Regions from separate parts of the Marinomonas algae genome, predicted to be linked through region 2. Evidence: predicted binding sites of a transcription regulator. Region 2 holds the regulator's gene; each other region holds the start of a gene.
What was found. The regulator sigma-54, encoded in region 2, starts transcription at its own class of promoters, with help from an activator protein. The targets are predictions, from matches to a motif close to TGGCACNNNNNTTGCTNT.
Positions count from the first base shown of each region.

Region 1: the regulator sigma-54 is predicted to act here: its motif matches at 6,481-6,498, upstream of flgB (flagellar basal body rod protein FlgB).
Region 3: the regulator sigma-54 is predicted to act here: its motif matches at 6,278-6,295, upstream of ACMUMQ_RS00410 (CmpA/NrtA family ABC transporter substrate-binding protein).

Region 1 covers NZ_JBLIXK010000001.1:664,314-672,491, forward strand. The annotation lists gene ACMUMQ_RS03115 (flagellar basal body P-ring protein FlgI) at 1-526, opposite strand, end outside; gene ACMUMQ_RS03120 (flagellar basal body L-ring protein FlgH) at 582-1,430, opposite strand; gene flgG (flagellar basal-body rod protein FlgG) at 1,444-2,229, opposite strand; gene flgF (flagellar basal-body rod protein FlgF) at 2,292-3,035, opposite strand; gene ACMUMQ_RS03135 (flagellar hook protein FlgE) at 3,165-4,862, opposite strand; gene ACMUMQ_RS03140 (flagellar hook assembly protein FlgD) at 4,876-5,583, opposite strand; gene flgC (flagellar basal body rod protein FlgC) at 5,594-6,043, opposite strand; gene flgB (flagellar basal body rod protein FlgB) at 6,049-6,441, opposite strand; gene ACMUMQ_RS03155 (CheR family methyltransferase) at 6,646-7,482, opposite strand; gene ACMUMQ_RS03160 (chemotaxis protein CheV) at 7,543-8,178, opposite strand, start outside.
Region 2 covers NZ_JBLIXK010000006.1:169,791-177,968, forward strand. The annotation lists gene ACMUMQ_RS10570 (MlaC/ttg2D family ABC transporter substrate-binding protein) at 1-102, opposite strand, end outside; gene mlaD (outer membrane lipid asymmetry maintenance protein MlaD) at 106-570, opposite strand; gene mlaE (lipid asymmetry maintenance ABC transporter permease subunit MlaE) at 572-1,354, opposite strand; gene ACMUMQ_RS10585 (ABC transporter ATP-binding protein) at 1,351-2,151, opposite strand; gene ACMUMQ_RS10590 (calcium/sodium antiporter) at 2,296-3,276, shown strand; gene lptC (LPS export ABC transporter periplasmic protein LptC) at 3,276-3,854, shown strand; gene lptA (lipopolysaccharide transport periplasmic protein LptA) at 3,838-4,347, shown strand; gene lptB (LPS export ABC transporter ATP-binding protein) at 4,348-5,073, shown strand; gene ACMUMQ_RS10610 (RNA polymerase factor sigma-54) at 5,149-6,621, shown strand; gene ptsN (PTS IIA-like nitrogen regulatory protein PtsN) at 6,639-7,088, shown strand; gene ACMUMQ_RS10620 (HPr family phosphocarrier protein) at 7,098-7,367, shown strand; gene mgtE (magnesium transporter) at 7,376-8,178, shown strand, end outside.
Region 3 covers NZ_JBLIXK010000001.1:95,590-103,767, reverse strand. The annotation lists gene ACMUMQ_RS00435 (type I secretion system permease/ATPase) at 1-2,083, shown strand, start outside; gene ACMUMQ_RS00430 (HlyD family type I secretion periplasmic adaptor subunit) at 2,086-3,417, shown strand; gene ACMUMQ_RS00425 (helix-turn-helix transcriptional regulator) at 3,529-4,149, shown strand; gene ACMUMQ_RS00420 (ANTAR domain-containing response regulator) at 4,361-4,966, shown strand; gene ACMUMQ_RS00415 (CmpA/NrtA family ABC transporter substrate-binding protein) at 4,963-6,153, shown strand; gene ACMUMQ_RS00410 (CmpA/NrtA family ABC transporter substrate-binding protein) at 6,480-7,889, shown strand; gene ACMUMQ_RS00405 (ABC transporter permease) at 7,955-8,178, shown strand, end outside.

The DNA.
Region 1 (8,178 bases), on a different contig from region 2:
AGCTACTCGGAACTACTCGCTCAACACTTGCGCCATTAGGAATACGACCAACAGTAGGGATATTCACAGATGTTCGTGAGCCATCCGCACCATTCGCTCCTAATCCACCAACAACTAGATTACCTTGAGCGATCGCATAAACAGCCCCGTCCGCCCCTTTCAAAGTTGACAAAAGCAAGGTGCCGCCACGCAATGCGCTGGCATTACCGATAGAAGACACTGTGACATCGATTTTTTGGCCCGGCTTTGAGAAAGCAGGCAAAGTCGCTGTTAGGGAGACTGCCGCCACATTTTTAGAGGTTGCACTTACACCCTCTGGCAAGGTAACGCCGAATCGAGACAACATACTGGCAAAGCTTTGGTTAGTAAAAGGCGTGCTATCGCCCGTTCCATTTAAACCAATCACCAAACCATAACCAAATAATTGGTTTTCACGCACACCTTGAACACTGGTGATGTCTTTCAGTCGTTCCGCTTGCGCTGAAAAGGACAAAAGATATAAGACAATTAGCGTTACGTATTTCATTACATCACCTATTGAAAGAAAGTGTCTTCCGTTTATTTATATCATCAAATTCAAATTAGTAAGGCATGTTACTGGAATTCAGCAAACGACTTACCCAACCTTGCTCACTGCCAGCCGCCACATCGCCAGTACCAGAGTAGGTAATACGAGCATCCGCAACACGTTCAGACTCAACTGTGTTATCAGGTGCAATATCTTGCTTACGAACAATGCCAGAGAAACGAATGTATTCATCACCTTGATTTAAGCGCAACCATTTCTCACCACGCACAGCTAACAAACCATTAGGGTACTCTCTAAATACTGTTACCGAGATAGTGCCACTTAAGCTGTTATTCTGGTTAGCTGAGGCATTTCCAGTAAAGTCCGTACCTTGCTGCGGCAAGGTTGTATCTACTCTCAACTCTTCACCTAACACAGTTGGGTTTTCAATCGTTGCAGAAGATGATTTTGACACAGTCGCGGCATTCGCTTTGGTTGAAGTCGTCGTTTCATTCAGGTTGATCGTTAGGATGTCACCAACTTTACTGGCCTTTTGATCACCAAAAAATACATCCCCCATTCCCACCTGGTATATACCGCCTGTTGGCGCTTGTGAAGGACTCATTCCATTTGGATAAACAGGCGTATAATAAGGGTCATCAGATTGAATATTTTGAGTGATCGAAGGTCCGTTTAAAGGGTCATCCCCATCAGGAACATATCCTTTTCGAGCGTCTTCCTCTGGTTCAGCCTCTTCCGCTTCCTCCTCATCCGTTACTGCATCAATCACGGCATCAGTCACTGCACCCGCCGCACCAGCTGCCGCTGCATTCGCCACCGCTTGTTGATCTATGTCCCATGTCAAACATCCCGACAAGGTCAAGCTGCATAAAATCAAAAGGAGAAATTTAATCTTCATCATATTCCACACGCTATTATAACTGCTGTATCGCAAAGCTCATCATACCATCCGCTGCAGAAATCACTTTCGAATTCATTTCATATGCACGCTGGGTGGTAATCATATTAACCAACTCTTCAATAGAGTTTACATTGGAGGCTTCCAACATACCTTGAGCGAGAGTGCCCAAAGAGTCTGTTCCTGGAACACCTACTAATGGCGGCCCACTCGCATTTGTCTCAGTGAAAATATTCTGACCAGATGCGCTTAACCCTGTAGGGTTAATAAAACCTGCAATGTTAATTGCACCGACTTCTTGTGCATCTGCTTCACCAGACATTCGAACAGAAACGATGCCATCTTCGGCAATCATGATTTCAATGGCATTAGGGTCTATTTGAATACCTGGCTCTACTACTAATCCACCAGAAGTTGCTATTTGCCCTTCACTGTTCAACTGAAGACTGCCATCTCGCGTATAGCCGATTGTTCCATCTGGCATCAGAACCTGTAAGAAACCTTTACCTTGGATAGCAACATCAAGTTGTCTATCTGTCATGTTGTAATCGCCGTTAGAAAAGTCTTTCTGCGTCGCTCCAACCTTAACACCTGTACCCAATTGCAAACCTGAAGGTAATTCAGCATTCTGAGCACTCAAGCCACCAGGCGCTCGTACTGTTTTATACATAAGATCTTCAAATACGGCACGGTCTTTTTTGAAAGCCGTTGTCGAAACGTTAGCCAAGTTGTTGGCCACCACGTTCAACTGCTTATCCATTCCGCTTAAACCAGTCTTACTTACCCATAATGCTGAATTCATAATAGCCTCTGTTATTCTATCTCTGATAACAATTATTTATTGATACTGCCTATCAATGAAACTTAAGAAGTACGTTGTAATATTCGAGCTGATGAATTGGCATTCTCTCGAATGGCGTCCATCATTTTGACATTCATTTCAAATCGTCTCGAAAGGTTCATAATGTGCGTCATTTCTTCCACCGCATTCACATTACTACCTTCCACAAAACCAGATACCAATTTCACATTCGGATCCAATTCAAACGCTTGGCCATCACGAGAGTGAATCAGACCATCTTCTTCTTTCCGTAAATTCTGAATATCTGGGTTCACTAATTTAATTTGATTCAATACCGCCACTTCATTGCCTGCGCCACCTTGGGGAACAATAGAAATCGACCCATCTGATGTGATATTGATACTATCCAAAGGTGGTAAAAATATAGGCCCATCGACACCGGCAACTGGCAAACCTCGTCCTGTCACAAGCTGCCCTGCGGCATTAATTTGCAAGTCCCCAGCACGAGTGTAAGCCTCTTGACCACGCTCATCATAAACCGCAATAAAGCCTTCTCCGGCAACAGCCACATCCATATCTCGGCCAGTTTGAATCATGTCGCCTTGGGTATAACGTGTCGCTGGGTTTTCTGTCATAGCGTACACACGGCTTGGGTGATAATCCCCGTAAACCTGCATAGAGCGGGCTTGTTCAAAGTCAGAACGAAAACCTGTTGTACTGACATTTGCCAGATTGTTAGCGTGTATCGTTTGAGCATTCATGGTTTGCACACCACCACTCATTGCTAAATATAAGGCCTTATCCACTGCCGTTCTCCTAGAAGAATTTGTTTCATTTAATTAATACATATCAAGAATCGTACCAACTTAAAAAATAAACAAAAAAAAGCCGAAACAACATAGTTGCTTCGGCCTAAATCTTCTCTCTCCAGAAAATTAACGAAGGTTTATTATCGTCTGTGTGACAGTATTTTCTGTTTCTAATGTTTTACTGTTTGCTTGATAATTACGCTGTGCCTCAATCAATGCAACCAATTCAGACGTTAAGTCAACGTTAGACTCTTCTAACGCTCCACCTTGAATTTTTCCTAATGTGCCGCTATTTGGACGACCGATATCAGCAGGACCAGAACTCTTACTGGCCAACCAAGACGTATGGCCATTAGGCATAAGACCGTCAGTACTATCAAAGGTTGCCAGGGCAAGCTGGCCAAGAGTTGCCGTTTGTTGATTTGTGTAGTTCGCCACTAAGAAGCCGTCGCCATCAAAAGAAATACCTTGCAGCTCACCAGCAGAAAAACCATCTTGATCAAACGTATCTGTATTTTCCAATGCATACTGCGTAGAACCATTTAGATCCAACGGTGTGATACGACCTCGGTTTGTTGGATCCAACCCAAGCACTTCTAATGCAATAGGTTCAGCAACTTCAAATGGAGGCAAACCTCGATAAGCACCAAGCAAGTTACCTGCCGCATCAAAAGACACAGAAGTATTGCTTTCTAAGAAGCGAGTATCTTCGCCCGTTATAGGGTCTTCAAAAGTCTCTTCGCCGTCCATTGTCACGCGCAACTCGTAAGTATTCTCTTCACCGTGTTTGATAAAGTAGTAACCTATTGTGTGAGATTCACCCAAAGCATCATAGACAGTTCGTGTATTACTGTAGTTGTAAGTTTCAGGCTTAAGCGGATCAAATACTTCACGACCTACAGAACTTGAATCTCGAACTTCTTCAGGCGCTAATGTAGAAGCAATCGCGACGCCACCCAATGTACCTGCTACCGCCAAAGGTGTTTTGGTTCCCGCTTCAATATCGGCAGAGGTTGGCTCTGCGCCTCCGATATATAGAAGCTCAAATGGTGATTCATTATTTCCATCACCATTGTAATCCGTGCCACCTTGAGCCGAATTAAAAGTCGCAAAGGTTTCACCCATAAACGCAGCGCCAGTATCATCCAACATCGCACCGTTCACTGTGGCGTGAACCTTGTAAGTGTTTGGCAACTCACTCTTAGAATAGTAATAAGTCACTATGTTTGTTCTGCCATTGGCATCAACAACACCTTGAGTTTGAGTGAAGTTGTAAGTATCAGGGTCAAGCGGATCAAACTCAGCTTTTATGTACGGAGGGACATCTTCATTTTTAGAGTTCAAGTTAACTTTTAAAGACATTTCTGTCGTTGGCTCTGGAGGAATACGATCGTTTGGTATCTTCATATCTTCCAAGTTACCACCAATGATCCCGTCAACAGCGTTGTAGCCCTGCACATGACTGCCATCGTTCGTTACCAAGAAACCATTTTCATCTAATTTAAAGTTACCTGCTCGGGTATAAGATTGAGCAACACCAGCATCCAATACAAAAAAGCCAGCACCATCCACAGCAATATCGAGATTATTATCAGTATAAGACAAGTTACCCGATGAAAACTCTTGAGAGACATTACTCACGCTCACACCAGAACCAATACTGTTACCACTACCAGCACCCAAAACACTTGTATTGTAAAGGTCATCAAACTCTATACGAGATTTTTTGAAACCCGTTGTGTCGGCATTGGCAATGTTATTACCTGTCACACTTAAATAATCGGCAGAAGCTTTAATGCCAGATAGTGCAGTATTGAATCCCATAATACTCTCCCAATTACCCTAAAATTTCTAATTCGTTTGTGAGTTTGACTTTGCCGTGGTTTTCCACATTCAAAACGGTTCCATCTTCGCCATTAATCGTAACGCCTTGGATACGTGTCGGTAGACGTGTTGTCATGGCTGAGATTTCGCCTTTATCATTTGTTGATGATGCTGCGAAGCGATATTCACCAGGCGGCAAAATATTTCCTTCATCATCTAACTTGTCCCATTTGTAGTCACCTGAGTTCAGCGTAGACGTACGAACAAGAACATTATTTTCATCGTATATTTTCAGTGTGGCCGTTTTAGAGTCTTCTGGAATCGTTGTCTTCAGCTGAACATCATCAGAGCCTTCAGAGATTTTTGCCGTACTTCCTTCCATCAAAATAGATCGCCCCACTAAAGTGGAAGCACTAAGTGCTTGGTTAGAAGTCAAAGACGTTGCCATAGTTTCAAGCTGATCTGATATGCCAGTTAAACGCTCCAAAGAACTAAACTGTGACATCTGAGCCACCATATCATTCGCATCTTGAGGCGAAGTTGGATCCTGCCCTTTAAGCTGCTCAATATAGAGCTTCAGAAACACATTTTGATCCGCTAAGGCGCCTGTTTCTTCTGTCGAGGCCGCGGGCTTTTCAATACCAGCTTTCGCTTTAGCCGAATCTGTCCCATATTGAGAGATCAGATTACCTAGGCCTTTAGTGTCAGATATATTTGCCATCTGTTAGCTCCTACGACTGTCCAAGTGTGAGCATTTTCTGCATCATACTTTTTGCCGAGTTCATAATTTCCACATTCGTTTGAAAAGATCGAGAAGCTGACATCATATCTGCCATCTCTTCTATTGGATTCACGTTCGGATAGAACACATACCCTTCTTCATTTGCCATTGGATGATCTGGTTCATATCTAGGCTGCAACGGCGCATCTGATTCAACAATGCCATCTACTTTTACACCCACACCAGCACCACTGTCATCCATGCTGGCATTGCTCCAACCAAATTCACGCATACTGTCATTCATCATCTGCGAAAATACAGGTTTACGAGCGCGGTAGGTCTGATCTGCTGAACTAGCAACACTGTCTACGTTTGCCATGTTGCTGGCCACTGTGTTCAAACGTACTGTTTGAGCACTCATTGCCGATCCAGAAATTGTAAAAATATTACTTAAAGACATCGTTATTAGTTCCCAGTAAGCGCTTTTTTCATGCCACTAATTTTTCTATCCAAAAACATAAAGCTTGTATCGAACTGCAAGGAGTTTTGTGCATATTCTGCTTGCTCTCTTTGCATATCGACATTATTTCCATCCAAAGAAGGTTGATTAGCGTTTCGATACAAAAGCGCATCCGAACCTGACGAAAAACCTTCTCCTGAAATATGCTTAGAATTTGTACCCGCTAATTTCAGTTTGCTGCTAGCATCGTTAAGCATAGAATCAAAGCTGATGTCTCGCGATTTGAAGTTAGGCGTATCAGCATTGGCGATATTATTAGCAAGCACTGCCGCTCTAGCGCTTCTAAACTCTAGCGTCTTATCGTGTCCTGCAAATGCACTCGCAAAAGATATAGCCATTAAACCCTCAAACTAAAAACATCATAAACTAAACAAGACAAAGCAATTATGATGCCAAAATAAAATAACTATATAATTCAATGGGTTATGATTTTCATCTAGAGGAACGGCAAAAAGCGGCAAACAGTAAACAAGGAAAACAAAGACAAAAAAGCCCGCCCTAGAAAAACTAAGGCGGGCTTTTTAATAAGGCTTTTACAAAGGCTATAAGGCTTTAGCTTTGTAAACAATACCAGGATGACACTGGACAATCTCAAAGTAGGCTGAAAGGCCGCTTAACGCTTCAGATCCGCCCAAGAACAAATATCCTCCAGGCTTTAAAGCGGCATGCATTCTTTTAAGAATATCCATCTTCAAATCACCAGTGAAATAAATCAGAACATTACGACAAAAAATAACGTCGAACTTACCCAAACCAGCGAATGAATCAATTAGGTTCAAATAACGAAACTCCACTCTAGAACTCAAGTGAGGCTTTATCTTCCAAGTTTGTTCATTGATCTTGTCAAAATAACGTCTCTGAAAGTCTGCACCCAAGCCACGAGCGATCGCTAAGCTGTCATACTCACCCTGTTTTGCGTGCTGAAGTATATTGGTACAGATATCTGTCGCAATAATCTTCTCACCAGCTTTCATCACACCTGGACGAGAAGCCTTGAAGTCTTCAATTACCATACTGATAGAGTAAGGCTCTTGACCAGTAGAAGAGGCAGCAGACCAAATTCGCAAAGGAGCAGAAGACATTTCAGGCAATATCTTCTCTTTTAAAATAGTAAAAGGATGAGTATCACGAAACCAAAGTGTTTCATTGGTTGTCATTGCATTGATGACTTCTTCTTTAAGTTTGGCATTACCAAACCTTTCAAGCGCATCAACCAATTGCTCAATTTTAGTGAAGTTTTCTCGCTCTAAAATTCGCCCTAAACGGCTAGCCACCAAATATTGCTTATTATCGCTAAGGGATATGCCACATACCTTTTGAAGATATTCCCTAAACCTAATATATCCGTTAGGTGTGATTGCATTTGTACTACTGAGCATTAAAACTCCATATGTGGCAGACGCCCATTAAATAAAGCCAATCGAAAAGGAGCCTACCGACTATTCCGTTTGAACCTGTACTGTTTCTATTGCTAATCGAGCTAACTCATCCGGCTGGAATTTTGCCAAAAAGCCATCTGCCCCAACTTTCTTCACCATCGCTTCGTTGAAAACACCACTTAATGATGTATGAAGCAGGATGAATAAATCTTGTAAGCGGCTATCGTTTCGAATCGCTGTCGTTAAGGTATAACCATCCATTTCAGGCATTTCAATATCTGAAATCACCATGGAAAATACCTCTGTAATATCTTTGCCTTCAGCTACAAGGCCTTCAAGATGATCAAGCGCTTCACGACCATCATGCAAGACGGTCGTCTCAAAACCTACTTGTTCCATACAACGCTTAATCTGCTTACGAGCAACAGATGAGTCATCAACAATAAGAATATGGTGTTTTTTGGCATTCTCTTGAACGTTATCATCCACAATACCAGCAGATATATCCTGACGAGTCGGTGCTACTTCAGAAAGAATTTGCTCAACATCGAGAATTTCAACCATCTCTTTTTCTACCTGACACACAGCTGTCAGGTAATTGTCATTAGACAAACCTTTTGGTGGTGGCTGAATATCACTCCAGTTCATGTTCACAATTCTTTCAACGCCACGTACCAAGAACCCCTGTATACGACG
Region 2 (8,178 bases):
AACAATTCCAACCACCGCTTCTCTTGCTGCCTCGTTAGACCAAGACAAACTAGAAGTAAACATGGTTACGAACAACACAACACTCGACAATATTTTATTCATTTATTAATCCTCAGAATCGTCAGATTTAAACAAAAACTGACTAATCAAAGTTTCTAACACAAGCGCAGACTGCGTATCGTATATTTCACTACCATCAACTAAGTTCTCATCCTCTGCGCCGATAGTAATACCTAAATATTTTTCCCCAAGAAGCCCGCTCGTTAAAATTGCAATAGAGCTGTCTTCTGGAATATTGGCTACATTTGAATCAATATTCATTGTTACCAACCCCATATATAGCTCTTTATCAAAAGCTATGGACTCAACACTCCCTACTTCCACTCCAGCAATGGTGACTTTTGCTCGGCTCGTCAAACCGCCAATATCATCAAATCTAGCCACCACTTGATAAGTGTCTTTTTTACCTGAAAAAGCAAGACCACTCACTTGTACAGCCAAATACACAAAGGCCAAAATACCCAAAACAATAAAACAACCAACAAACAATTCAGTGCGCTTACTTCTCATCCTAAAAATCTCCAAACATGGCAGCCGTTAACACAAAGTCCAGCGCCAAAATAGCCAATGAACCTAACACAACCGTTCGAGTGGTTGCCTTACCAATCCCTTCTGATGTGGGTACACACTCGTAACCTTGATACACCGCAATCCAAGTCACAGCGACCGAGAAACACAAGGCCTTAACAAAACCATTTATGATATCTGTATCAAAATAAACAGATTGCTGCATCAGTGACCAAAAAGCGCCATCATGAACACCTAGCCAACCAACAGAAACAACCAAACCACCAATGATACCCGTTGCAGAAAAAATTAAACTCAATAAAGGCAAACAAATCACACCAGCAATAAATCTTGGAGCAATTACCCTTCGTAGCGGGTCAACCCCCATCATCTCAAAGCTGGAAAGCTGTTCGGTTGCTTTCATCAACCCGATTTCGGCCGTTAACGAAGAACCAGCCCTCCCAGCGAACAGCAAAGCCGTCACAACAGGTGCCAACTCTCGCAATAAAGCCAATGCTAATAACTGACCAACTGCCTCTTCAGAGCCAAACTTTGCTAAAATACTGTAACCTTGAAGTGCCAACACCATACCGATAAAAGCACCAGACACAACAACAATAACAAGAGACAAAACCCCAACAGAATATAACTGTTTTATTAAGAGATTAACTGACTCATTGAAACGCACAGGCAACCTAAAAACACTTTGAGCCAAGAAAATACCCGCTCTTCCAACCGCTTCGAGCCAACTAAGAAACCACGCTCCTAAAGAAGCCACTGTTTTCATAATGCAACCTCATTAGCTAGCGCATCTTCAGGATAATGGAAAGGCACAGGTCCGTCTGGCTCACCATTCAAAAACTGTTTAACCTCTGGATCGTCAGAAGCTCGTATTTCTTCAGCCGAGCCTTCAGCAATGACTCGTCCTCCCGCCAAAATACACACATGGTCAGCAATAGAAAGCGACTCTTCGACATCATGAGAAACAAGAACAGAAGTAATATTGGCGGTATCGTTAAGTTGGCGTATGAGCTTCACCAGAACACCTTTTGATATCGGATCTTGCCCTGTAAAAGGCTCATCATACATGACTAACTCAGGATCTAACGCAATGGCGCGCGCTAAAGCAACGCGTCTAGCCATACCGCCAGACAATTCAGATGGCATTAAGCCAGCCGCCCCTCTAAGGCCAACACTGTGCAACTTATCAGCCACAATACGTTGAATTTCTGACACTGAAAGCTTGGTATGCTCTTCCATAGGAAAAGCGACATTCTCTGCTACTGACATATCGCTAAAGAGTGCACCACTTTGAAAAAGCATGCCCATCTTTTTACGAACCTTATAAAGGTCCGTTCTAGATAAAGAGTGGACATTTTCGCCATTGATCAAAATAGAGCCACTATCCGGCTCCAGTTGCGCTGCAATCAAGCGCAGCAAGGTTGTTTTGCCTGTTCCGCTCGGCCCCATTACCGCTGTAATTTTCCCTTTCGGGATGGTAAGTGAAATATCTTCATAAATAACACGACCGCCTCGGAAGAAGCTGAGATTTTTAACATCTATATAAGCATCAAGCGCTGACATACATTTTTTATCCCTACAAAATATCCCCAGATACTACCACCGCCCTTCTATAAATAAAATCAAAGCAAAGCAAATTCAATTTGTTTGTCAGGTCAAGTCTTGAATTTCAATCACAAACCTCATTAAATGGTACTCCCTGAATTTATGAGTACTTTCCACATCATGTTGCTATCTTCCATTGCGCTTATCGCAGGTTTAATTCTTTTAGTCATGAGCTCCGATAAATTCATCGAGCACTCAGCGTTAGTCGCCGAAAAACTTAACGTAAGCCCAATGGTAATAGGTATCACGTTGGTTGCTCTTGGTACTTCCGCGCCTGAGATGGTTGTTTCTGCAATTGCAGCATTTGATCAAGCCCCAGAAATTGCAGTTGGAAATGTAATTGGCTCTAACATCGCCAATATCGCTCTGGTTTTCGGAATCACTTTACTCTTTTCATCTGTTCCTATCGCAAAGGGTTTAACAACGAAAGAAGTACCCCTCGTTCTGGCCATCACCTTCCTTGCTGGTTACTTACTTTACGATCAAGCTTTGAGCGTATTAGACGGCATCCTTCTGATCTTAGCCTTCATCATAATTTTGAGTATCTTATTAAAGGGCAGCAAAGATCTTGAAAGCGAATTAAAAGACGAACTCCCAGAAGACGACGGCTCACCAGTCGTTAAATCCCTAATCATTGCCTTAATTGGTTTAGCTGTTTTAATTGGCAGTTCTAAACTCTTGGTGTGGGGAGCAATTAACATAGCAACGGCACTTGGCGTCAGTGAGCTCATCATTGGACTATCTATCGTCGCTATTGGCACCAGCTTGCCAGAGTTAGCCGCCTCAGTGAGCAGTGTAAGAAAAGGTCACCATGACATCGCCATCGGTAATATCTTAGGTTCCAATATTTTCAATTTGGCAACGGTACTGCCTTTACCTGCGTTAATTGCGCCAGGCATTATTGATGCCAACGTAACTAATCGAGATTACCCTTGGGTATTGGCTTTAACAATCGCCCTTGCGTTCGCTATTTATGTTTTCAAAAAATCTAAAACCGGCAGCATTCCACGCTGGATTGGATTACCGCTTCTTGGATCTTATTGTGTCTATCTATTTATAATTAGCTCAGGCAGTTCGATCTAATGTTTAAATTTGAAAGCACAGCTACGCCTAAAATATTATTATTCGCTATCTTATTGATTGCTGGTGTAGCTGCTTTTCTATGGCATGAAGCTTCTCCTCAAAGAAGTCTAATACCAACAGATTCTTTAAGCAGCTCTCCGGACTACTTCATTACTCAGGTAACCATCAAAGAGTTCAATCAAAATGGAGAATTAATCGAAACCCTCAATGCGAAGCAAACGCTGCATTATATTGATGACTCTAAAACACTCCTTGATTCTCCAAGCGTTGCACGAAAATCTGAGTCAGGCACTTGGAGCGCAAAAGCAAATAAAGGCATCATTCATGATGGAAGTAATGATATTCTACTCACAGACAAAGCTGAAGCCGTTAAGACATACCTTCAATCTGAAGACATAAAATTGAGCGCAGACAGCATACATTATTTAGATAAAGATCAATCACTAACAAGCCAAGGAAGTCCGATGCTAGTCTCCACACAAGGAGAAGCTTCCGCTGACAAAATTACGACCTATATCAATTCAGAAGAAGTCATCATGACAGGATCTGTAAGAGGAACATATGAAACACTTGATTAATATTAGCGCTTTGCTAATTTCAACTTTATTAAGTCAATACACTTATGCCTTACCAGACGACATAAATAAATCCATAGAAGTTCAAGCTGATGAAGCCTCTTTTAACCAAAATACTGGAGAAGCCATTTACAAAGGCAATGTCTTCATTAAGCAAGGCTCTATTGAAATACAGGCACAATATTTAAAAGTTGTAACTGATATAGAGACAAAAAAATTCAGTCGCTTAGAAGCCTTGGGGCAACCCGCAAAATTTAGCCAACAAATCGATTCAACTGGCAACACTGTTACCAGCAAAGGCAATAAAATCCATTACTCTATCACTGAATCCAAACTAGAAATTATAGGCAATGGACAGTTAAGCAAGCTAAACAACTTTATATCCGCCGACTACATCCTTTACACTATTAGTGATGGAGCCTTTAGTGCAGAAAAAAAAGGCACAGGCAGAGTATCAATGACGTTTCAACCTCCATTAGTTGAGGAAACAAATTAAATGGCCCTTCTAGAAGCTAAAAACCTAGCAAAGAGCTACAAAAAACGACAAGTAGTAAAAGATGTTTCCATCTCAGTTGAGTCAGGGCAAGCCGTTGGTTTGCTTGGCCCTAACGGCGCAGGCAAAACCACATGCTTTTATATGATAGTTGGAATGGTTGCCAATGATGCAGGCGGCATATTTATCGATGGTAAAGACATCACCAGTAACGCCATGCACACTAGAGCACAAAAAGGTATCGGCTACTTACCACAAGAAGCCTCCATTTTTAGAAAAATGTCTGTTGAAGACAATATTTTAGCGATTTTAGAAACACGCAAAGAACTCACAAAAGCCCAGAAAAAATCCAGGCTTGAAGATTTATTAGAAGAATTTCATATTACCCATATCAGAAAGAACTTAGGCATGGCCTTATCTGGTGGCGAGAGACGCCGTGTAGAAATTGCACGAGCACTAGCAATGAATCCAAAGTTCGTTCTCTTAGACGAACCCTTCGCTGGTGTTGACCCTATTTCTGTTGGCGATATCAAACTTATTATTAAACACTTACAAGAAAGCGGCATTGGCGTTCTAATCACAGATCACAATGTCAGAGAAACCTTAGACATCTGCGATAAAGCTTATATTGTGGGTAACGGATATATCATTGCTTCTGGTGATGCCAGTACAGTTATTAACAATGAACAGGTAAAAAAAGTCTATTTAGGTGACGACTTCCGCCTGTAACCCCTTATCATTACTGCAGAAAGGGAGTAGTATGCATAACTCGTTCCAATTCACTCAAATAAAAAGAGTTGCTCCATGAAGCAGTCTTTACAGTTAAAACTCGGTCAACAGCTGACCATGACACCTCAGCTACAGCAAGCGATACGTTTGTTGCAGCTTTCTACGCTGGATCTTAAACAAGAAATTCATGAATTTCTTGAGTCAAACCCTCTTCTTGAACTTGACGATGACGAACAAGGGCAAGTAGAAGCACCAGCCAGCATCGAATCCAAAAGCACACCAGAAACACCTGATGTCAATACAAGTGAAGAAGCTCGTGTTGAATCAGAATGGACAGAAAGCATTCCTGAAGAGCTCTCAATAGACAGCAACTGGGATGACACCTATCAAAGCTCTGCCGCGATCAGCGACAACAATAGCTATGAAGGTGACGGCGACTTCGAAAGCCGTAATGCGCCAGCAGAAAGCATACAAGACCACTTAATCTGGCAATTAAATTTAACTCACATGTCTGATAGAGACATTGAGATTGCATACGCAATCATTGAATGCGTACAGCCAGATGGTTACCTAAGTATTACACCAGACGATATCTGCGAGTCTCTTTCTATCGAACTAGAAGAGCTTGATATAGAAGAGGTCATGGCCGTCCAACATAGACTGCAGCGTTTTGATCCTATTGGTGTTTGCTCTACCGATCTACGAGACTGCCTCTTAGTTCAGTTAGAAGCGTTTCAAAACCATCCTTTATACAAAAGCACGCACAACTTGATTGACAATTATTTGCCACTTCTCGGTAGTCGTGACTTTGCGCAATTAAGCAGAAAAACAAAGCTCAAAGACGAAGCTCTCAAAGAAGTTGTTAGCCTAATACAGCAACTTAATCCTCGTCCAGGCTCTGTTATTGATGCAGACGATACGGACTATGTCATTCCAGATGTTTCTGTCAAAAAGCGCAATGGCAGTTGGCAAGTAGAGCTAAACAACGACGCTTTGCCGCCAGTCAAAATAAACGAAACTTATTCTGCTATGGCTAGCACCGCCTCAACACCCGAGGACGCGAGCTATATTAAGACATCATTACAAGAAGCCAAGTGGTTCATGAAAAGTCTACAAAGCCGAAATGAAACCCTTCTGAAAGTTGCCAGCTGTATTGTAAGCCGTCAAATTGACTTTTTTGAATTAGGTGAAGAAGCCATGAAACCCATGGTACTTCACGATGTAGCAGAAGAAGTCGGCATGCACGAATCAACAATATCTAGGGTGACAACTCAAAAATACATACACACACCAAAAGGTATTTTTGAACTTAAATATTTCTTCTCTAGCCATGTCAATACAGCATCTGGCGGAGAATGCTCTTCTACAGCGATACGAGCCATGATTAAAAAGCTAGTAACAGATGAGCCAGCGAAAAAACCTTTAAGCGATAATAAACTAGCGACTATTTTGGCAGACCAAGGCATACAAGTTGCCCGTCGTACTGTCGCAAAATACCGCGAGGCGATGAACATACCGCCATCCAATGAACGCAAGCGATTGATCTAAACGGACACTATTTTACCATGCCATTAAAATCATTATTGAAAGCAGAACTTGTCTTTGCAAAACAAGAGATTGTCAGCAAAAAACGCGTTCTTGAGAACTTAGCGGAAGTCGCATCTAACAAACTGCATTGCGATAACGAAGCGGTTTATGACGCTTTATTAGGCCGAGAAAAACTTGGTAGTACTGGTATAGGAAATGGTATAGCCATTCCTCATTGCCGTTTGGAGTCTGCTAATCATACGGCAATCGTTGTAATGTCATTACAAAATCCGATTGACTTTGATGCTATTGACAAAAGAGCAGTAGATTTGATCTTCGCCCTCATCGTTCCACCTCACGAGTGCGACTCTCATTTGTCGACATTGGCGCAAATTGCAGAATTAGCACAATCGCCACAATCTTTAGATAAACTAAGAACCGCTCAAACAAACGAAGAGCTATTCAATATATTTGATTCGTTAATATAGGAAACATGCATGCAAGAAGAGTCTATTACTATCATCAACAAACTTGGCTTGCATGCTAGAGCAGCAGGAAAGCTTGTTGAAACAACTTCTCGCTTCTCCTGTGATATTACCATCGAAAAAGAAGGTCGTAACGTCGACGGAAAAAGCATTATGGCAATGATGATGCTCGCTGCAGGAAAAGGCACCGAAATTCATATTAAAACCAATGGAGATGACGAAGAAGACGCTCTAAAAGCCATAATAGAACTGATCAATAATCGTTTTGGTGAAGATGAGTAACACTTTATATGTCAGAGAAAGCAACTCTAACTAATCATCTGCAGACAGTCACCGAATCTCTTGAATCCGGTGCCACCATGCAAATCCGTTATTTACTTAACGGTGCGCTACCTGCGCAGGACGTTGCTCGATTACTCGAATCCTCCCCGCCTAAAGAGCGAAAGCTTTTATGGGAGCTAATTAACTCAGAAAACCAAGGCGAAGTACTACAATACCTAAGTGAAGATATCGGCGCTCAATTCATGAAAAACATGGATACCGAGCGACTGATAGAGCTCTCGGAAAATTTCGAAAGCGATGACTTAGCCGATTTATTACAACACCTACCTGAAACCGTTGTAAAAGAAGTTCTTGCGTCCATGACAACGCAAGACAGAATGCGTGTTGAAGCTCTCTTAAGCTACTCGGAAGATTCTGCCGGTGGCTTAATGAATACAGACACAATAACAATACGTCCAAACATAACGATTGATATTGTATTTCGCTACCTAAGAAGACACGACATTCTCCCTGATATGACAGACAACCTGCTGGTTGTTAGCCGATCTGACCGCTTATTAGGCACACTTCCTCTCACAAAATTATTAGTGTCAGACACCAGCGATATCGTTCGGGATATCATGGAAACAGAATACACCGTCATTGAAGCTGAAACACCTGCCAGCGAAGTAGCGCAATTATTTGAAAAAATGGACCTTGTTTCTGCCCCTGTTATTGATGGAAAAAGCAAAAAGCTTCTAGGGCGAATCACGATCGATGACGTGGTTGATGTCATTCGAGACGAAGCAGAACACTCAATGCTAAGCATGGC
Region 3 (8,178 bases), on a different contig from region 2:
AAGTAAATATTTCCATAACCCTTATACGGCAGACAGTATTGCCGCTGGATTACCTATTACTGATAACGCAATGACGCCTGAACTGTTTCAGCGTGCGGCAAAGCGTATCGGCATCAGTACTCGTTTTGTTAAACGACCTTTAAACAAAATCCCAGACATGGTTTTGCCAGCTGTCCTGCTTTTAAAAGATAAGCAGGCTTGTGTTTTATTGGAAATTGATCGAGCTAAGAAAACGGCAAAAATTTTTCGTCCAGAATCTGGTGAAGGTGAGGTGACCCTTTCTTTAGAGGAACTGGAGTCTTCTTTTACTGGTTATAGCTTTTTTGTTCGTCCTTTGTATCAATTCGACAAGCGTTCGACAAAAGCTGATGAAACTGAGCGTAAAAAAGGACATTGGTTCTGGGGAACTATTGCAGGCTCTTGGCGCATATATCGAGATGTGTTTATTGCCTCTCTGCTCATTAATATTTTTGCTGTGGCTAGCCCGCTGTTCGTCATGAACGTTTATGATCGAGTTGTACCAAATAATGCGTTTGACACTCTTTGGGTTTTGGCAATTGGTGCTTCCGTAGTTTATCTATTTGACTTCTTGTTGCGTAGTTTGCGATCCTACTTTATTGATATTGCAGGAAAAAAATCAGATATTCTTATATCGGCTTCTATCTTTTCTCGGGTGAGTAATATCACGATGGCCTCGCGGCCTAAGTCTGTTGGTGCTTTTGCAAAGAACCTCCAAGAATTTGAAAGCATTCGTGACTTTATCACATCGGCGTCCATTACTACTTTGGTTGATATTCCTTTTATGTTTTTGATCATTGGTGTGATTTGGTTGATCGGTGGCCCTGTGGGCTACATTCCAATCATCACCATTGCTCTGATTATCTTGTATAGCTTGATTGTTCAAATTCCACTACGTCGCTCAATAGAAGAAAGTCAGAAAACGGCATCACAAAAGAATGCGGTTCTTATTGAAAGTCTTTATAACGCAGAGAGTGTAAAGCTGAATAATGCCGAGGGGGTTTTCCAGACTCAATGGGAAAACGCTGTCGGTAACATTGCTGATTGGGGAGTGAAAACTCGTCAGTTGTCTCAGTCTTGCTCCGCATTTGCCATGGTTGCCCAGCAATTGACCACAGTCATTATTGTTATTGTTGGGGTTTACCAGATTTCAGAAGGCCTAATGAGTATGGGGGCGCTAGTTGCTTCCGTTATGTTAACTGGACGGGCGCTTGGCCCTATGGCGCAAGTGGCGAGCTTGGCAACGCGTTACAATCAGGCGAAATCTGCTTTCAGTTCATTGAATGAAATTATGTCTTCACCGGTAGAAAACCCAGATGATGTTAAGTTTGTCCATCGTCCAGTATTTAAGGGTGACTTCCAGTTTGAAGCCATTAATTTTTCTTACCCTGACCAAGAGCAAGCTGCGGTTACGGACGTTAATATTAATATCCGACAAGGTGAAAAGGTCGCGATTATTGGGCGTATTGGTTCGGGTAAATCCACATTAGGTAAGTTGATGACTGGCTTGTATACACCAAGCAGTGGAGCAATACGTATTGATGGTGTAGATATTCGACAAGTAAACCCAACAGATTTGCGTCGCAACATTGGCTCTGTTTCTCAAGACGTCAATCTATTCTATGGCTCAATTAAAGACAATATTGTGATGGGTGTTCCATATATGGAAGACGATGCCATCATTCGAGCGTCCGATTTATCAGGTGTTTCCGAGTTCGCTAACCGTAAGCCAAGCGGACTAGACAGCATCGTTGGTGAGCGTGGTGCATTGCTTTCTGGGGGCCAAAGGCAAAGTATTGCGATTGCTCGAGCACTTTTGTTTGATCCGCCGATTTTGATTTTAGATGAGCCAACTGCCTCAATGGATAATACGACAGAGTCACGAATGAAGCGTCGTTTAATGGAAACGGTAAAGGACAAGACTCTTATTTTGATTACACACAAAGCCTCTATGCTGGATATGGTTGATCGCATTATTGTTATGGACAATGGTCGACTCATTGCGGATGGTCCAAAAGCACAAGTGCATGAAGCGCTCCGTCAAGGCAAGTTGAAGGTTAGTTAATAATGAGTAACAAAAATCAAATATCTCAAAATGACTTAGAGTATTTAACAGACCGTAATGCGGCTCTTATGCTTAGAACCCCTAGAGGTGGGCGCATTATTCTCTGGGTTATCTTTATCTTTATCGCAGTTGCGCTTGTTTGGGCGAATTACACCTCATTGGATGAAGTGACGGTAGGGGAGGGTACGGTTATTCCTTCGAGCCAAGTACAGCAAATCCAAAACCTTGAAGGTGGTATTCTAAAAGAGATTAATGCACAAGTTGGCCAAGTGGTGGAAAAAGGCCAAATCTTGATGACAATTGAGAATACAGAAGCACTCTCCACTTTGCGTGAACGACAAGCCGAATATATTAACTTGCAGGTTAGAGCAACTCGACTTCAAGCTGAATCTTATGGTGTTGAGCCAGAATTTGACCAAGATGCGTTAGAACAATATCCCTTAGTTGTCACGCGAGAACTGGATTTATATAAGAACAAAATAGAGTCGTTGCGAACGAATCAGGTGAGTTTTCAGCAGCAAATAGAGCAAAAGAAACAAGAAATAGTTGAATTGCAAGCGAAGCTAGACAACTTAAGACAAAGTTATGCCTTTTCAAAGGAAGAGTTAGATTTGACTCGCCCTGCGTTTGAGCAAGGTGCCGTTTCTAGAGTGGAATTGCTTCAACTTGAAAGGGAAGTGAATCAGCTTAAAGGGGATTTAGAAGCAACGGAGTTGGCTATTCCTCGAGCGGGTTCTGCACTTAAAGAAGCACAAAGTAAATTAGCGGAAAGTGATGCACAGTTTAGAACGGAAGCACAAGAAGAGTTAACTAGTGTACGAAGCAAGTTGGATCAATTAAGAGAAAACACTGTATCACTTGAGGATAAGGTATCGAGAACTCAGGTACGATCACCAGTTAAAGGGATTGTAAAACAAATCCAAACCAATACGGTTGGTGGTGTTATTAAGCCGGGCGTCAATATGATGGAGATTGTTCCAATTGAAGATTCTCTATTGATTGAGGCGAAGGTTCGACCAGAAAATATTGGTTTCATTCAACCTGGATTTAATGCGGTTGTTAAGCTTTCTGCTTATGACTTCGCTATTTTTGGTGGCTTAAATGGTGTGGTTGAAAACATCAGTGCGGATACAATTTTGGATGAAGAAGGAAACAGTTTTTACCTTGTTCGCGTGAGAACAGATAAAAACTATTTAGGAAGCGATGATTCAAAACTCTCTATTATTCCAGGTATGCAATCTACCGTAGACATTATTACGGGTAAGAAGACCTTACTTGATTACCTATTGAAACCAATATTGAAAGCCAAGAATAACGCCCTTAGAGAAAGATAATTACAAAAATAGAATTTGTAATTCTTAAGCTGTAACAAATGTTAACAATGGCAATGCTTTCTACTGGTTAGAATCATTTTAGTTGGAACTGATAACACAACGAGATCTGCTTTGAAAATATTATGTTGGAATACAGATGACGCCGTATGGACACATTGGAATCAAATAGTTAATACCAATGTAGATTTATTTCGAGTTAAAAGCGGAGAAGAAGTTCGTCGATCATTACAAAGCCTATCCACAGATTTTCATTATTGCTTTATTTACTTAGCAGATGATGGGTTTGCGAAAAATGTAGAGGATGTTGTTGCTTTGCGTGCAGAGTTTCCACATCAGAAAGTCATTGTTTTTCCTAATCAATCGAGCCAAGCGGCCGCATTAAGGCTTTTTTCTGTTGGTGTTAGTGGTCAGTGCGCTCCTTATATTGGTGAAGAACAATTGTCTCTGGTTTTGTCGGTTGTTGATTCAGGAGAAATTTGGGGTGGAAAAGCTTTCATTCAACAATTGATTTCACAGTCTGCTGTCAATGCTGTTTATGAAAGTGAGCTTGAGGGGCTATCTGATAGAGAGTTAAGTGTGACGCAATTAGTTGCTCAAGGATTGTCAAATAGAGATATAGCAAATGAGATGGGGATTACAGAACGAACAGTAAAAGCTCATTTGACATCTATCTTCAAAAAAACCAATACAAAAGACAGATTAGCCTTGGCTTTACTGGCTCAAAACCAATAACAGTGCACCCCAATTTGGAACTTTAGCTTAATCTCTCTGCACCAAATTGGGTCTTTTATTTTCTTTAGATTTCTATTTCTCCCTTTATTTTTTATATATCCCTGTTAATACAGGGATTTTATGAAATATTGTCTTTCTTTTCAGGCTTTAAAATGGCGCATATCTTGCAGTATATAAAAGTATATTTTTATATTTTTTAAGAGAGTGCACTATGTCTGCGCCCCCAGAGAAAGAGTTAACTGTCATGCTTGTTGATAATGAGCCTGCCCGAGCAGCCATTGTAGAGCAAGCAATGACAGACAGTGGCTATCGTGTCATTAGGCGTCTTGAAAATGCCAAAAACCTAACGGAAGCCGTTAATCAATATCAACCTGATATGGTTATTATTGATATTGAATCTCCTGATCGAGATATATTGGAAAATATGTCTCGCCTTACTCAAGATAATCCTCGCCCAATTGTTATGTTTGCCGAAGAAGATGACTCTCGACATGTTGAGGCAGCCATCAGAGCTGGTGTCAGTGCATATGTAGTTGATGGTGTTAATAGCGGAAGTGTCAAAGCACTGTTGCAAGTTGCTATTGCGAGGTTTCGTGAATTTCACGCCTTAAGGTCGGAATTGGAAACAGTCAAAAGCCAATTAGAAGACAGAAAACTTATTGATAAAGCGAAAGGTTTAATTATGAAACATCAGCAATGTGATGAACCCGCCGCCTACAAAGCATTAAGAAAGTTAGCCATGGACCGCAGCCAACGTATGACAGATGTCGCACGTAACATTATATCGGTAATGGAACTCATGGGAGGTGCAAAGTGAGTCAAAAACAAGAGAATACGACACCTTTGCATAACGGGACTGTTCGTATTGGATTTATTCCATTAATAGATTGCGCTCCTTTTGTTATCGCAAAAGAGAAGGGCTTTTTCGCTTCGGAGAGTGTCGATGTGGAGCTCTCTAAAGAGGCATCTTGGGCGAGTATTCGTGACAAAGTAGCGTTTAATGTACTTGATGGTGCTCATATGTTGGCTTCTATGCCGATAGCAGCCACGTTAGGAATAGGTACCATCAAAAAAGCGATGCAAACCAGCTTTACTGTAAGCCATAACGGAAATGGTATCACCATTGGTAATGCTCTTTATGATCAGCTTCAGCATTATTCTGGGTCAGCTGCAGATATTCGTACGGGGGCGGCGCTCAAAAAACTGATCGATAATCGAGATAGGCAAGATGCGCCTCTGCGTTTTGCGATTGTGTACCCTTATTCATCACATAATTATCAATTACGAGATTGGTTGAGCCGTGTGGGCATTAATCCAGATGAAGATGTACAAATTACTGTTGTGCCGCCAGTAAAAATGCTCGACGCACTTAAGTCTGGTGAGATAGATGGTTATTGTGTGGGTGAGCCTTGGAATAGCCTTGCTGTTGAACAGGGCGTAGGCCATATGTTGGTTACAGGCTATGAAATTTGGGGAAGTACGCCGGAAAAAGTGTTTGGTGTAAATTCCTTGTGGGCGGAGCAGAATGAATCAGCCCATTTAGCCATTATTAGAGCGTTAGAAAAGGCATGTGCTTGGGTGGATCAAGCGGAAAATCAAACCGAGCTATTAGAGATATTAAGTCATCCGGATTATTTAAACAGTACTGTTGAACAATTGGTTTACGGCTTTAGTGCGATTAAGCCCAAAGGTCAGTTCGATTGGCCGATGGAGGCTTATCAGCGCTTTTCTGGAAGTGAGATTAATAAGCCATTACCAAATTACGCGTTGTGGGTGATGGCGCAAATGCACCGTTGGCAGCAACTAGAAGAGGTTCCTTCATTGAATGAAGTGGCTGAGCAGGTGTATCGCAAAGACCTTTATTATAAAGCGTTAAGACTTGATGTAGAGAAAGATGATTCTTGGCGTTTAAGCTCTTCAGCAGAGTCCAATTGGTTAGAAGCTGTATCGACAGGAAATGTTTCTTTGCACCCGGAAGGTATTTTGAAAGGCTTTAGTGAATAACGTGTCTTTTTATGGTGCGTAGTGCGTAAGAAATGAGCACGGTTTAGTGATTTTTTTATTAAAAGCTGCATGTTTTTCGCTTTAATTCTTTAAAAAGCATTGTGTATCAATAGTTTGTGTTTTTTGGCATATAAAGTGCTTTCTATTTATATATCAAGTTTTAATAAAATTTTGGTGAAGTTGGCAACGATGCCTAACTGTCACCCACATTATTAGCAGTTCAATGTAGAGCTGTTTATGAATGGCAAAGGCGCCTGTGGACACATTAATTGTGATTCGCATGCGCCTTTTTTGTTTTTTTTACGTTTCTCAAGTGGAGCATAGTTATGAGTATGAGATCTTTGAAAACGGTTTTATCTTTGCCGGAATTAGTACGTTCAACTAAGAAAGCCAGTGTTTCTTTATTGGTTGGATCTGCACTTTTGTCTGGGGTTGCTCATGCTGAGCTTGGTTACCCAGAAAAAGAAGAGCTGAAGTTTGGTTTTATTAAATTAACCGATATGGCTCCATTAGCAATTGCATATGAAAAAGGCTATTTCGAAGATGAAGGTTTGTATGTCACGTTAGAAGCACAAGCAAACTGGAAAGTACTATTAGACCGAGTGATTGATGGTCAGTTGGATGGTGCTCATATGTTGGCGGGTCAGCCTTTGGGCGCGACGATTGGTTACGGAACCGAAGCTCACATCGTGACGGCTTTCAGTATGGATTTGAATGGTAACGGCATCACAGTTTCCAATGATGTTTGGGCTGAGATGAAAAAGAACATTCCAAATGGCCCTGATGGAAAGCCTGTTCACCCAATTAGTGCCAGTGCTCTAAAACCTGTTATCGATGGTTATAAAGCAGAAGGCAAACCTTTCAAAATGGGAATGGTGTTTCCTGTCTCTACTCACAACTATGAATTACGTTATTGGCTAGCAGCTGGTGGTATTCACCCTGGTTACTATGCGCCAGCGAAAGGCGATACAAGTGGTCAGATTGATGCAGATGCCTTGTTGTCAGTAACACCGCCACCGCAGATGCCAGCAACAATGGAAGCTGGAACCATTCACGGTTACTGCGTGGGTGAACCTTGGAACCAGCAAGCAGTATTTAAAGGTATTGGTGTTCCAGTTATTACCGATTACGAAATCTGGAAAAACAACCCAGAGAAAGTATTTGGTGTGAGTGGTGATTGGGCAGAAGAGTATCCAAATACACACATTCGTGTTGTAAAAGCCATGATCCGTGCAGCGAAATGGTTGGATGAAAATAACAATGCTAACCGTCCTGAAGCAGTAGAAATCTTGTCTCGTAGTGATTATGTCGGTGCCGATTACGACGTTATTGCTAACAGTATGACAGGGACGTTTGAGTATGAAAAAGGCGACAAGCGCGAAGTGCCTGACTTCAACGTATTCTTCCGTCATAACGCAACTTACCCTTACTACAGTGATGCGATCTGGTACCTGACTCAAATGCGTCGTTGGGGACAAATTGCAGAGCCTAAATCAGATGAATGGTTCATGAACGTAGCGAAAGAAGTGTACCGTCCAGACATTTATGCTCAAGCGGCGAATGCTTTGATCGAAGATGGTTTGATGGTGGCATCTGAGTTTCCAGATTTTGAAACAGAAGATGGTTTCAAAGCGCCACAAAGTGACTTTATCGATGGTGTTACATATGACGGTAAAAAACCAAATGATTACTTGAAAAGCTTTGAAATTGGTTTGAAAGGCGACGACCAAATATAAGTAAAGCGAATAATAAGACAGTCAGTCAGGCTGTCTTATTTTGTTAAACAGAGTGAGAGAGAAATATGAATATACCGAGCTTATCCATAGCGTCATTGAAAGACAAAGTAGAAAGCATTTCATTGAAAAGCTTGTTGCTTCCTCTTTTTGGGATTTTGGTTTTTATTTCGTTGTGGCAGGTTGGTGCAAGCCGAGTTCATACTTCTTTAGGGGAGTTTCCTGGGCCATCTGTTGTATACGAGCAATGGAATAGCCTTGTGGCTGAACATCAAAACGAACGAGTTAAGGA